Regions from separate parts of the Rossellomorea marisflavi genome, predicted to be linked through region 2. Evidence: riboswitches for the same ligand, from Rfam matches in the RefSeq annotation. Region 2 holds a riboswitch; the other holds the start of a gene.
What was found. A riboswitch is a leader RNA that binds a small molecule or an ion and turns the genes downstream of it on or off. The one in region 2 is predicted to bind S-adenosylmethionine.
Positions count from the first base shown of each region.

Region 1: linked by a shared signal. The riboswitch ahead of K6T23_RS03705 (M20 metallopeptidase family protein) and the one ahead of metE (5-methyltetrahydropteroyltriglutamate--homocysteine S-methyltransferase) in region 2 are both predicted to bind S-adenosylmethionine.

Region 1 covers NZ_CP081870.1:711,944-719,217, reverse strand. Annotated here, with positions in the region: gene K6T23_RS03725 (GNAT family N-acetyltransferase) at 28-606, opposite strand; gene K6T23_RS03720 (hypothetical protein) at 632-823, opposite strand; gene K6T23_RS22155 (SDR family NAD(P)-dependent oxidoreductase) at 938-1,351, opposite strand; gene K6T23_RS22150 (SDR family NAD(P)-dependent oxidoreductase) at 1,348-1,728, opposite strand; gene K6T23_RS03710 (hypothetical protein) at 2,138-2,554, opposite strand; gene K6T23_RS03705 (M20 metallopeptidase family protein) at 2,582-3,748, opposite strand; SAM riboswitch class I at 3,806-3,902, opposite strand; gene K6T23_RS03700 (DUF2785 domain-containing protein) at 3,914-4,840, opposite strand; gene K6T23_RS03695 (2-thiouracil desulfurase family protein) at 4,930-5,388, opposite strand; gene K6T23_RS03690 (iron-containing alcohol dehydrogenase) at 5,598-6,773, shown strand; gene K6T23_RS03685 (DUF4181 domain-containing protein) at 6,814-7,224, opposite strand.
Region 2 covers NZ_CP081870.1:1,295,736-1,303,009, forward strand. Annotated here, with positions in the region: gene K6T23_RS06955 (PTS sugar transporter subunit IIC) at 1-134, shown strand, start outside; gene K6T23_RS06960 (hypothetical protein) at 257-550, shown strand; gene K6T23_RS06965 (6-phospho-beta-glucosidase) at 557-1,894, shown strand; SAM riboswitch class I at 2,048-2,156, shown strand; cobalamin riboswitch at 2,218-2,402, shown strand; gene metE (5-methyltetrahydropteroyltriglutamate--homocysteine S-methyltransferase) at 2,542-4,815, shown strand; gene K6T23_RS06975 (glycoside hydrolase family 10-like protein) at 4,879-6,414, opposite strand; gene gltB (glutamate synthase large subunit) at 7,059-7,274, shown strand, end outside.

The DNA of each region.
Region 1 (7,274 bases), 580 kb from region 2:
ATTGCTCCTTTATTCGTTGATAGTTGTTTAATGTCCTTCGTTTGAGAAGAACTCTTCCCTCAAAATCGAATACTGCTTCAGATCCATCTGCGTCCCCCTCAGATTCATCGCCTGCCGCAGCGTCCCTTCATACGTCATCCCGAGCTTCTGCATCACCCGCTCCGACCCGATGTTTTCCGGGAAGCATCTAGCCTGGATGCGGAGGAGGTCCATATGCTCGAATCCGAACGTCAAGAGTTGCCGGGCCGCTTCCGTCATATACCCTTTCCCCCAATAGGGGCGTCCGATGGTATAGCCGATCTCCGCTGTCCGATGCCGCTCACTCCATGACACAAAATCAATCGTCCCGATGAATTTCCCGTTCTCTTTGCACTCGATCCCCCAAGGGGACACTTCCTCATTCCGGTACGCCTCCAGCGCATAATCAAGGAACTGCCTCGTATCCTCAAGGGTCTGATGGGTATCCCACAGCACGTACTTCGTCACCTCGGGGTCAGATGCATACCGGAACATGTCGTCAAGATCGGTCGCTGCGATCTTCCTGAGGAGCAGTCGCTCCGTTTCGAAGATGGGCGGGTTGCTGTAGATGGATTGGATGGTGGTCATGGGTTTTCCTCCTTTTTGATTATCGTCATTCTAAGCCAAGAAATGTGATCATCACGAGTGTCCATGCGATCAAAGTGAAAGAAAGTGTCAACCAGAACGTGTTGATGGCCGTTTTTTCATCCCTCTTGATCTTTTTCATGATCGTGACGAGATTCAAACAGAATATGATACTGAGGATCGGTGTCAGGTACATACCGGTATAGAGGAAGACAATCATTGGTTTCCCCCTTAATGGAATCCATTATCTATTTGACTATTATTCCATCATTTAACAAAAACAACAAGGTGATTTTCAGAATCATCGGTTATTTCAATGGGTAGAGGAGCGGGTTCAGTCAACATCGGTAAATCCATATGCACGTGCCAACTCAGTGACCTCAATGGCCCGTCCGGATAGAGATGCAACATGGGCATCCATAGCCAATGCGACCACTGCGCGCCCAACATAGGCGGTGGTTTCCGTCGCCCCGTCCTCTGGGCCGAATCCAGCATCGACGACCCTTTCCGTCCTCATCCAACCGGGGCACAGCGCCACTGCCGACACATTGTATTCCTTCAGTTCCTTTGCCATCACCAAGGTCATCCGGTTGACGGCATTCATGGCAAGATCATAGTACAAGTTAGCTGAAATCGTATCACCGAGCTGGGCGGTGATGTTGACGATCAGCCCTTTTTGCTGCGGGATCATGAGGAGAACGGCATCCCGGGCAGTGAGAACGTAGGCATGGGCACCCGCACCCATCATCGCATCCCAGTGTTCCTCCGGCGCTCCCAGAAGCGCCTGCCTCCTGCACGGGGAAGCGAGCTTTCCGAACCGCCGAACACGCTGTTGACGAGAAGATCGATGCGGCCATGTTCGTCTTTGATACCATCGAATAAACGGCGGACATCGGTTGAGTCGGTATGATCACAGCGAACGGCGATCCCCTTCCCCCCGCGTGCCGTGACTCCTGCGGCCGTTTCTTCGATTGTTTCCGGTCGGTTGTCGGTTGTAGATCCCTGAATGCTTCGTCCTGTCACATAGACAGTTGCCCCAGCTTCGCCTAGCTCGTAGGCAATTCCCCTGCCTGCTCCGCGGGATGCACCGGTGACGAGGGCGATGGTGTTTTGTAGTGGTTTCATGGTCAAAATCCCTTCATGTTAGGTGGTTTTGATTCTGGACGGGTCTTGTTTGGTCACATTTTCGGGAAAACAGGATGAAATGGCATACTTTCTTCATTTTTAAATTCCTTATATATCCAATTATATCATTCCACCTCCATTTTCTACCGACTTTTAAACTTTTTCTATCAACTTTGGGAAATTTATTATCAACTTTCGAGATTTTACTTCCAACTTTTTTCGGGCAGGCTTTTTTATTTTCAACTCTTCGAGGTTACTGTCAACTCGGGAACGGTACTTCCAACTTCACACGTATATTACCAACTTCCGCCCACCTAAGACTCCAAATCTTCCAATCCATCACTCCCCCAAACAAAAAAAGCCCCGACCGCTTCATAAAAAAATGAAGCTCCGGGACCGTCCAATGCACCTATTCGATATACGTCACGCTGGCCACATACCCATCATTCGCTTCCTCTGCCTTCAACACCCAGTTGCTTGAGAGCAGCTTCTTCAACTGGATCAGCTCTTCCACGCTGAGGTGCAGTCCTTCAATCCCGTTGTCCAAGTCGGTAAACGGCTTGCGGAATTTCATGCGAAGAAGGTTACGAAGGCCGTTGTAGGTAACGAATTTGATCTGGTAGCCATCATTCAGGATGCTCTCCAGCGCGTGCCGATCCTCGGCGAGTTTCAGCAAAGCATCGAAGTTCCCTTCTGGATCTGCCTCCAACAGTCGCGTTGTATCTCCACTTGCTGCGGCCTCAAGCAGTATCTCATTGGTGATGCCTTTTTCGCGGAGGGATTCGATGGCGTAGGCGTCCATCATCGTGATTTTGTAGGTTGTCATCTATGTATCTCCTATTCTTCTGTTAAGTTAAAAAACGTAGTGCTCGGCCAGTTTGATGAAGGCTTTGCCCGTGTGAACGAGTGCGCGTTCGTCGATGTCGAAGCGCGGGTGGTGATGGGAGTACTGGGTTGCCAGGTCATCCGTCCGGGATCCGACTCGGAAGAAGGTACCGGGCTTTTCCTGAAGGTAATAGGCGAAGTCTTCAGCGCCCATGGTCGGCTCTGACTCGGCCACAGGTCCAAGATCAGCGAAGAGGCGACGGGCAATTTCCGTTTCCTCCGGATGGTTATAGAGGGCCGGGTAGCCACGCAGATAGTCGATGCTGTGCGTCGCCTTGAATCCGGATGTGATGCCGGCGACAATCGAATGGATCTCTTCCTGGACCTGGTCGCGCACTTCGCCTTCGAATGTACGCACTGTGCCTTCGATGGTGACGTTGTCGGGGATCACGTTGAAGGCGGTTCCGGCTTTGAAAATGCCGATGGTGACGACGGCGGATTTCAGGGGATCGACCTTCCTGCTCACGATCTGCTGGAGGGCGTTGACGACGGTCGTGCCGATCACGAGTGGATCGATCGTCGTGTGCGGCCTTGCGCCGTGACCGCCGAGGCCATTGATGTGGATGGCGAATTTATCGACGGCTGCCATGCGGAAGCCTTCTCCGACGCCGTAAGACCCAAGTGGCAAATCCGATGCAAGATGGGCTCCGAATACATGGTCCACTCCTTCAAGCACGCCTTCTTCGATCATGAATTTGGCTCCGCCCGGCGGTGTTTCTTCTGCCGGCTGGAAGAGGAAGATGAGTGTGCCGTTGATGTCTTGTCCATATTGACTCAGCACCTTGGCAACAGACAACAGGGCGGACGTATGCCCGTCATGGCCACATGCGTGCATCACGCCGGGATTCTTGGATTTGTACGGTGCGTCTTTTTCATCCGTGATCGGCAAGGCATCGAAGTCGGCCCGGAAGGCGATCGTCTTGCCCGGCTTCGCCCCGCGGAGCGTGCCGGTGATGCCGTTGCCGCCGATTCCGGTCTTCACCTCAAGCCCGAACTCACGCAGATTTCTTTCGATGAAGCGAGCGGTTTCGGTTTCCTGGAAGGATAGCTCGGGATTCTCGTGGAGATGCCGCCTCCAGCTTCGTGTTTCTTCAAAGTTTCCTTCAAGTTCTGTATACATCTCTTGTCTCGTCATGCTCTTCCTCCTTCTCTTCATAAAAAAAGACCTCTCCAAGAGGCCTCTTTCATCAGCCTCTTATCGTTCAGACGCACTGTCTGCTGGATTTGGCACCGTGGATCCGGTTGCCGAGGCTTCATGGGGCCAGTCCCTCCGCCTCTCTTCATAAGAGCATTGCACTATTCAGTTGAGTTCTTTCAGGACCCGGTCGATCGCATCCCTCAGCTTTGAAAGGGTCGGGTAGTCTTCCAGTTTCATATAGAAGGTTTTTGAGAAGGTCTTCACATTGAAAAACAGAGTCCAGTAGGCCTCTTCCTCAAGTTCGGCTTTCTGCTTCTCTAGCATCTCAGGAAGTTTTTCCACCAGCGTTATGACTTCCCCCTCATCCATCCCCTGCCAGATCATCTGAAGGATCGGGACGAGGAGCCGCTCATCTTCATCATGGATATAGGCATGGTGTGACACCAACACCTTTTCCCATAGTGCCTTCAGCAGGACCGGGAACATATCCTGATCGACTTTTGGGTTCAGCACGAGCTCATCCACCATGTCTGCTGCGTGGGCGACACTGTGGGCCCATCCCTTTTCCTCGACGAAGCCGCGCACGTCCTGTTCCTGCTCCAGGTATTCCACCGTGATATCGGCTGCTTCCTGGATCTTATCCTCTGATAAGAAATCGGCCTCTTTGTCCCGTCCAAGGACGAGTGCCATGAGGAGGGTCGTGAAGGCGCGCGTGAAGACGGAATCCGTCCCTTCCTCACCGATCCCCTTCATAAGAAGATGATCCATGGAAAGGTCGAGGAGATCCTTCAGGACTTCGGTATGGAGTCTGTCTTCCTCAATGATCAATCGGTAAAAGGTGGTGTAAATCAATTTGTCTCGGAGAACGGGATCCGGCGTCCCGATATGCTCCACCATGGCCAGGAGTACGTCCAGTTGTTTCCCTTCTTCGACATCCCCTTGCTGCAGAAGTGACTTTAATTCTGCTTCAGGTAAGAAGGTTTGACCTGTTACATCGCTCATTCGATTCTCTTGCCCCTTTGTGATCGTATTGCAGTCGAAGGACTGTTCTCTATCTCTACTTTTCTTTCCATACAATACCCAGGACATGTTCCGTTGAAACTGTTCCGCGTCTGTATGTGCCATTACTATTATTCATCGGCTAATCAGCACAGGTGTTTAGCAGAACGATGGTAAATTTACACAAATTCATTCACAGCATCCTCTTCCGACCAAACCTTGATTCCATGTCTTCTCAAGAGTGCGGTTGTCACACCTTCCCCGGGAATCTTCTCTCCGGAAAAATCCCCATTGTAGATCATGGAGCTGCCGCAGGAAGGACTGTTTTCCTTCAAGACGATCTCCGTCGCCCCCATCTTCCGGCAAATGGCGAGGGTCTCAGCAGCACCGGCTACATATTGATCCGTCACATCCGCTCCTGAACGGTCCAGCACGCGAGCCGTACCGTCGAGCACATCCTCACCCGTACCGCCCTGGATCTCGGCAGGCTCACGCGGGGTTTGGAATCCACCCAGAATCTCAGGGCAGACCGTGACGGCCTTACCCGAACTGACCATCTCTCCGATCACGTCTTCGAGGCAATCCGTCCCATTGTATCGTACCTTCATGCCTGCAAGACATGCGCTTACCACCAGCATGCCTGAACGCCCCCTTATGAACAACTATTCAATTCTTATTATTTCAAATTTTCAACCTTTGTACAACAAAAATAAAACTTTTGCCAATATCAGTCATAATGTCTCATGATGGGTGCAGAATCGACAGACCCCTTCACTTGCTAAACCTTCCGACCCGCGTTATACTTGCACCTTTGATTCTTAACGACAACTCAGAGGAGGCTGACAAGATGGAAAACTTTACGTATCATAATCCAACGAAACTGATTTTCGGAAAAAATCAGGTCAATGCATTGACGGACTTGATCCCCCAGTACGGAAAGAACGTCCTGCTTGTATACGGAGGCGGAAGCATCAAGCGCAACGGCCTGTATGATCAGGTGCTGGACATCCTGAAGAACCTTGACGTGAACGTATCCGAGCTTGCAGGGGTCGAACCGAACCCGCGTCTATCCACGGTCCGGAAAGGAATCGACATCTGCCGTGAGGAGAACATCGACTTCATGCTCGCCGTCGGTGGAGGAAGCGTGATCGACTGCACGAAAGCCATCGCTGCTGGTGCAAAGTATGACGGCGACGTCTGGGACATCATCAATAAGCAGGTCATCGCTCAGGATGCCCTTCCGTTCGGGACCGTGCTGACCCTTGCCGCAACCGGATCTGAAATGAACCCGGACTCTGTCATCACCAACTGGGAGACGAACGAGAAGTATGTATGGGGTAGCCCAGGCGTGACTCACCCTGCCTTCTCCATCCTTGATCCGGTCAATACGATGTCGGTTCCACGCGACCAGACGATCTACGGCATGGTGGACATGATGAGCCACGTGTTCGAACAGTACTTCCACAATGTAGCAAACACGCCGCTCCAGGACAATTTATGCTATTCGGTCCTTCAGACTGTGATCGAAACAGCGCCGAAACTCCTTGACGACCTCGAGAGCTACGAGAACCGCGAAACGATCCTGTACTCAGGTACCATCGCCCTGAACGGTACTCTTCAAATGGGCTACTTCGGCGACTGGGCGTCCCATACGATCGAACACGCCGTGTCGGCCGTATACGATATCCCCCATGCCGGCGGACTGGCGATCCTGTTCCCGAACTGGATGCGCCACGTCATCGACCATGATCCGGTCCGCATGAAGCGCCTCATGCTCAGCATGTTCGATATCGAGACGGAAGGACGCAGCGACAAAGATATCGCCCTTGAAGGTGTCGAGAAACTGAGCGCGTTCTGGACCAGTCTCGGAGCGCCATCCAGACTCGCCGACTACAACATCGGCGAAGACCGCCTCGACGAAATCGCCGGCATCGCCGCCCGCGAAATGGAATACGGAGGCTTCGGTAACTTCAAGAAACTCGGAAAAGAAGACATCCTTTCCATCCTGAAGGCTTCCCTATAAAACAACGAAAGCCCTGTCCGCGTGTGGACAGGGCTTTTTGTCAGGAAATCCAGAAAAAATCCGTGACGTACAGGATCATCATGAAAGATAGCAAATACGCTACGCTCAGCAGTACGCGGATATATTCCTTTCGTTGCTCGGAATACTTCCACTCCATATACGCGCGACACAACTCAGGAATCGTTATGCTCGCGAACATCGCAAACAGCAGCACGAACCATAACGACTCATCACCGCCCTGAAGGATCATCACCCATATGAACGAGGACATGAGAATACCCAAACTGACCCAGCACATTATCTTATGCCATTTCCAGTGCGTCTCGTTGTAAAAAGTGGGAAACTTCCTCCGACTCTCGAGATGGAGCCATTTCCCCAGCGCCCACTGCAACACCATGTACAGCGCCGCAAATACGAACAACACGAGCAGTACCAAAGCCATACTCGCCATCGAACAGCCTCCTTGATCAACACATGATGAGCTCAACCAACAAGCATCCT
Region 2 (7,274 bases):
CAGGAGGAGATTGGCGGGCTGTCGTCATGGTCTTCATCAACATCGCTATTTCGTTCGCTATCTACTTCCCGTTCTTCAAGATGTATGATAGAAAAATGGTGCAAGTAGAAGAAAACGACCAACAAGCCGCTTGATCAATGTGGAAACTGGTCGATTACACCCCGTATAAACAGCAATATATGTAAGGAAGTGAACAGTGAAGCGGGAATCCATGGATCCCGCTTCTTCACTATGTACCCTAAGGAGAGTGAAGGAAATGACTGAGACTGTCATCCCCAGGAGGATTGGATTCAAAAGTGTATTCATTTTATTAATGACCGTATCCATCGGCTTATTATTATTGTCAAAGCCTTTAATAAGTGCAGGTTTGCCAAAGGAGTGGAGCATTTTTTTGGCAACGGGAATTTCGACTTCTCTAGGGTTGAGCCTCGTATTACTCAAGATTGAAGGGCCTGTAGAGGATCCTTCTATTAAGAAGAAGCGTTTATGGCTTGGTGTCGTCGTTAGTTTTGCCATCAGTTTTGTGCTGGCATTTGCAGTGAAAGGATAAGGAGGTATGAGCATGAATAAAGGCTTAAAAATCGTGACCATAGGCGGTGGCTCAAGCTACACGCCGGAGTTTGTGGAAGGCTTGATCAATCGATATGATGAGCTGCCTGTACGAGAGCTGTGGCTTGTGGATATCCCTGCTGGAAAAGATAAACTCGAAATTGTCGGGAGTCTTGCGCGGAGGATGGTGTCTAAGGCCGGTGTTCCCATGACCATTCACCTGGCTTTGGACAGGGAGGAAGCACTGAAGGATGCGGATTTTGTTACAACCCAGATGCGGGTCGGTCAGCTGAAGGCAAGGATCCAGGATGAAAGGCTGCCGATCAAGTACGGCATGATCGGGCAGGAAACGAACGGGGCAGGTGGACTATTCAAAGGCCTCCGCACGATTCCGGTTCTTCTTGAGATTGCAGAGGATATGCAGCGTCTTTGCCCTGATGCATGGCTGATCAATTTCACCAACCCGGCTGGGATGGTGACGGAGGCGTTGCTCCGATACAGCAAGCATTCCAAAGTCGTGGGCGTATGCAACCTGCCGATCAATACGAAGATGACCATTGCCAGGCTCCTTGGAGTAGAGGTCGCTTCCGTCGATATCCGGTTTGCCGGCTTGAATCATATGGTGTACGGACTGGATGTCACCGTCGATGGGGTGTCCGCTCTTGATGAGGTACTGGAACTGATGGGTGATGAGGATAAGCAGCTCAGCATGAAAAATATCGCCCCACTGCCATGGGATCCTGGCTTCTTGAAGGCTCTCGGAGTCATACCTTGTCCGTACCACCGGTATTTTTACAAAACCAGTGAGATCCTGGAGAAGCAACTGGAGGAATTCAAAACGGGGACAACCCGTGCCGAGGTCGTCCAACGATTGGAAGATGAATTGTTCGAGCTGTATAAAAACGAAGACCTTGATGTGAAGCCCCCGCAGCTTCAGGAGCGCGGAGGAGCCTACTACAGCGATGCCGCCTGCAATGTGATTTCTTCGATCTTCAATGATAAAGGGGATGTACAGACCCTGAACATCAGAAATGATGGCAGTATCACGGGCATCCCTGATGAGTCCGCCGTGGAAGTGAACTGTATCGTGACCAAAGAAGGGCCGAAACCGATCCATATCGGTGAACTGCCTGTAGCCGTCAGTGGACTTGTTCAACAAATCAAATCCTTTGAGCGGACCGCGGCAGAAGCAGCCGTGTCAGGCTCCTACGAAAAAGCCCTTCTGGCCATGGCGATCAATCCACTGGTCACAAGTGATTCAAGAGCGAAACCATTATTGGATGAACTGCTGGACGTCCACCGCGAATTTCTTCCTGCGTTCCATGCAAAGTCGACCCTCCTCTGAAGTGCCAGAGGGGGCATTTTTTATGGCAACGAGTTTAGCTGGAGTGACCCCTACGGCAAGTAGGACCTTCGGACGAATGTTAGAAATATTTTGACAAAGCAAAAGCTGGCATGCTAGTATTACCCTATTCAACGGACAAATATATGATCGATACTCTTATGAAGAGCGGTGGAGGGACTGGCCCTGTGAAACCCGGCAACCATTCAACACTTGTTGAAAAGGTGCTAATTCCTGCAAAGCGTCATGCTTTGGAAAATAAGAGAGGACATCCCTTTACCGGGCCTCTCTATCGTGGAGAGGCTTTTTTCGTTGAGGTGAGAACTGAATAGGAAGATGCGACAGGTGCCGTGTGGAAGCATGGCTGAAAAGGGAAACCGGTGAAAGTCCGGTACGGTCCCGCCACTGTAAGGGGAAGCAACTTATCACATCCACTGTTTCTAGAGGGAATGGGAAGGGATAAGGCGTGATGAACCTGAGTCAGGAGACCTGCCTGTTGTGTGCACTTAAGCTCTACGGGTCATAGAGGGGAGTGAGGTACGCGTGTTGACATCATAGGAATGTCGACGTTTATTCATTACGCGCAAAATCTCCCTTTCTCTGAAAGGGAGATTTTTTTATTGGAGAAAAAATGAGAAGGAGTGAGCAATATGGTTAAAAGTTCAAATCTAGGTTACCCGAGGATCGGTGAAAAACGAGAGTGGAAGAAAGCACTGGAGCAATTTTGGGAAGGAAAGCTAAAGGAAGAAGAATTTGTGGAGAAGACAGATGAGATCCGCCTTCGTCATCTTAAAAAGCAGTCGGATGCAGGGATCGACCTGATTCCTGTCGGGGACTTCAGCCTGTATGATCATGTATTGGATACGGCCGCCATGTTCGGGGTGGTCCCGAAGCGGTTCGGTCATGGGGGAGGGAAGGTCTCTCTGCAAACGTATTACGGTATGGCAAGGGGAACGGGGGATGCGGTGGCATCCACGATGACGAAATGGTTCAACACGAATTACCATTACATCGTTCCAGAACTTGAAGGGGCTACGCCTTCTTTGGCTGATAATCGCCCGCTCCGCTACTTCAAGGAAGCGAAGGAGCAGCTTGGCATCATTGGAAAGCCGGTGCTCATAGGTCCGGTTACGTTTGTAAAGTTGTCCAAAGGTTATGCCCCCGAAGAGTTTGATAGCGTGGTCGATTGGTTCGTCCCGCTGTATGCATCCATTCTAAAGGAGCTTGAAGAGGCTGGCGCCGAATGGGTTCAGATTGATGAACCCGTACTTTGTACCGACCTCACAGAGGATGAGTGGACGGTCCTTGAGCAGGTCTATGACACGTTGATCAAGGCAGCACCTGGAATCAAGGTCATTCTTCAAACCTACTTTGATCGCGTCAGTCGCTATGAGAGGGTGGTCAGGCTTCCGGTACATGGGATCGGATTGGATTTTGTACACGATGGTGGAGGTAATCGTCAGGCACTGAACACCCATGGATTCCCTGAAGATAAGGTCTTGGCTGCTGGAATCATTGATGGAAGGAATATTTGGAGGGCAGATCTTGATCGGACTCTCTCCTCGCTTAAGCAATTGGAGGGCATTGTTTCAAAGGATCGGTTAATCATTCAGCCGTCATCGAGCCTGCTCCATGTGCCCGTCACGGTCAAAGTAGAGGAAGGGCTGAGGAAACACCTCAAACGCACACTTTCTTTTGCAGATGAAAAGCTGCAGGAAATCGTTACGGTTACGGAGGCTGTCAAGGAAGGGCGTCCTTCTATCTCAAATGAGCTGAAGGAAAGCTCTGACTGTCTCGACAATATCGAACAATCCCGGACACTCAGAGAGAGTGAACAACTGGTCGAAAATGAAGTCCTTCAACGTGCTCCATTCTCTGAAAGGCGGGTCGTTCAGGAATCAGAGCTGGGTCTGCCCCTCTTCCCTACCACTACGATTGGAAGCTTTCCTCAGACTAAAGAGGTGCGGAAAGAACGGCTTAAGTGGAGGAGGGGGGACGTAAGTGATCAGGACTACCGGACGTTCATCCAGGAAGAGATTGAGAAGTGGATCGACATCCAGGAAAAAATCGGTTTGGACGTACTGGTGCACGGAGAATTTGAACGGACGGATATGGTGGAATACTTCGGTGAAAAGCTTGGGGGATTTGCCTTCACAAAGAATGGCTGGGTGCAGTCCTACGGATCGCGCTGTGTGAAACCTCCGATCATTCACGGGGACGTCAGCTTCCAAGAACCGATGACAGTGGATGAAACGGTCTTTGCGCAATCACTGACTGAAAAACCTGTGAAGGGCATGCTGACTGGTCCGATCACGATCATGAACTGGTCATTTGTCCGGACAGACATTCCGCGTTATGATGTGGCCAATCAGATTGCCCTGGCCTTGAGAAAAGAAGTCGAAGCCCTCGAGGAGAATGGAATCCGCATGATCCAAGTCGATGAACCGGCCCTCAGGGAGGGGATGCCCCTGCAGAAAGAAAAGAGGGCAGGCTACCTAGATGCTGCCGTCCACGCTTTCAAACTTGCGACGTCATCTGTGAAAAGCAGTACGCAAATCCACACCCATATGTGCTATTCGGAGTTTGGGGAAATCATCGAGAGTATCAAAGCGCTCGATGCGGACGTCATATCGATCGAAACGTCAAGGAGTCATGGGAATCTCATTCATTCCTTTGAGGAAAACACCTATAGTCAAGGTATCGGTCTCGGCGTCTATGACATACACAGCCCAAGGGTTCCGACGCTCGAGGAGATGACTCGGAACATTGAACGGGCCATTCGCGTCCTCGATCCGCAACTGTTCTGGATCAATCCTGACTGTGGTTTGAAAACACGCGGACCGAACGAAACCATCGAAGCACTCGTCGTGATGGTGGAGGCAGCGAAGAAGATGAGGGAAACCGTTCTGGCAGCTCAACAGTGAACGAACATAAAAAGTGCGGACAGCACCCGTCTGAGGACGGGGCTGTCCGCACTTTGCTTTGACCTAATGTTTAACACGTACCGTTTTGGCGTCGCGGCTTTCAAGACCGGTATCGGATACAGATGTAACTCCATACGTGTAGAGTCCCTTACCAGGAGGAACGTCTGTATAGGAATCTTCATCTGCATAGACGACATCGATGATATTGGCAGGATCATTATAATCGCCTTCACGAGGACCGTCAAACCGGTAGATGACAAACTTTCTTGCAGTGTGTTTCTTATCTTCAATCTCAAGTTTGACACTGCCATGTTTGGATTTCCCTTTTACTTTGGTCGGTTTTTTCGGCAGTTCCCTGTTATTCCAAGGAGTGGGCGGCGTCAAGGCTGTTTCTGTATAGATTTCTTCCTTCAGGATATCCGCATATCCCAGGCGATTGTTATAGAGCTGCTGAAGGGAGAAATGCATCTGTCCTTTTGCCGTGCCGTTTTCACGGTTATCCAGGATCTGTTCCGGTAGTTCATACGGGTCGTACCACTGCTGATCGAAGTTGTCACCAACCTTGTAGTCAGCCGTCCCGATATAGAGATGAACGGGGTGCTCATAGGCGTACTCAGTCACTTCATTGCTCCACCAATCGAGGAGGATGGAATAGTTTGCAGCGGCAAAGTCCCGGGACCAGTAGATTTGCGGAGTGATGTAGTCGATGCTGCCGTCTTTGATCCACTGACGCGTATCGGCGTAAAGATCATCGTAATTCGTCTGGCCTGCCGTCGTATCACTTCCAGTTGGATCTTTGGCGATATTCCTCCAGACGCCAAATGGAGAGATACCGAACTGCACCCATTCCTTCATATCCTTGATGGAAGTGTTGATATCTTTGACGAGGACATCGACATTATTCCTGCGCCAGTCTTCGATCGAATCAAAGTCCTTGCCGTATTTCTCGTATGTAGCTTGATCAGGGAAGTCTTGTCCGGCAATTTTATACGGATAGAAATAATCATCCATGTGTACAGCTTCAATATCATAATTGGCTACAAGCTCTTCCACGGTCTCGATGAGGTATTCCTGTACCTCCGGTAGCCCTGGATCTAGGTAGTATTGGCTTCCGTACTTCAGCACCCAGTCAGGGTGAAGCTTTGCCACATTGCCAGGATCAAGGTCGTTAAGCGTCATGCCCGGCATGGTGACACGGTAGGGATTCACCCATGCATGGAGCTCGATTCCCCGTTTGTGGGCTTCTTCAAGCATGATGCCGAGGGGGTCATATCCAGGGTCGGTTCCTTGAGCTTTACCGGTGATGTATTTCGACCATGGGGCAAGATCTGAGGAGTAGAGGGCATCGACGGTCGGTTTCACCTGATAGATGACCGTATTGAAGTTTCTTTCTTTAAGATCATCCAGAGTCGTTTGAACCCATGACGTGTAGGCGGCTTTGTCCATCCCTGCCTTCATGTCGATATTCTGAACAGTGGCAATCCATGCGGCACGCATCTCATGCTTTGGCTGTGCCGATGCAGAAGCTTGTCCGGCCCACATAGGGGCAAGCAGGACCAGAAGCAGGATCACGACAACGGACTTTTTTGCTTTCTTCATTGAACTCCTCCCTTTCTTGTCTCGAATAGTAAACGCTTTCAAAATACTCGGTGAAATAACACTTCACTAATAACTAATAATTCTGTGAAATAATATTTCTAACTTCATTATAGAGGCGCGTAGTTCTGTGGTATATAGTTCCATTAGAGTGAATGGATGCTAGTGAATGCTAGTCGTTTTGTACTACGGTTTAATCTTTAGAAGTTATGGGTAAATAACGTTGATATCCACGTACCTTGGCACGGCCGTGTCCTCCGCTGAGATGCCCATTCTCATCATTCTTCCGAAATCATCCTTGAAGATCGACCTGGAATCACCTTGTAAAACAGTCTGACAAAAAATTTTTTTTAAAGATATTTTTGTATGAAAATTCATCTGTGGACGCGCTTTTTCAGAATGAAAATGTAAACGATTACTTTATTGTCAAATCAAGGTTTTAAAGATTCTGAAAATTAGAGGAAATCCATAGAGTCCGGCATATTGTACATGCCTGTTTTTCCAACTATTTTGGTATAAATAGAGGTGGTTTTAATGACTAAATTTTTCGTTTTTTCTAAATTTCATGATATACTAACGAAAATCAACTAAATGCATCAGGTGGTATTTATTCAATTTTTATACACGTGAGTAGAGGAGGACATTGAATGAAAACGAATCTTCCGGCGGCACAAGGATTATATAACCCCCTTCATGAGCATGAAGCATGCGGGATCGGGATGATTGCCAACATTGATGGAAGCAAATCACATAGTATCGTGCAAAATGCGATCAATATTCTCTGTAACCTAGAGCACCGCGGAGGACAGTCCGCTGATACCAGTACCGGCGATGGTGCTGGTATTCTTACTCAAATCCCCCAT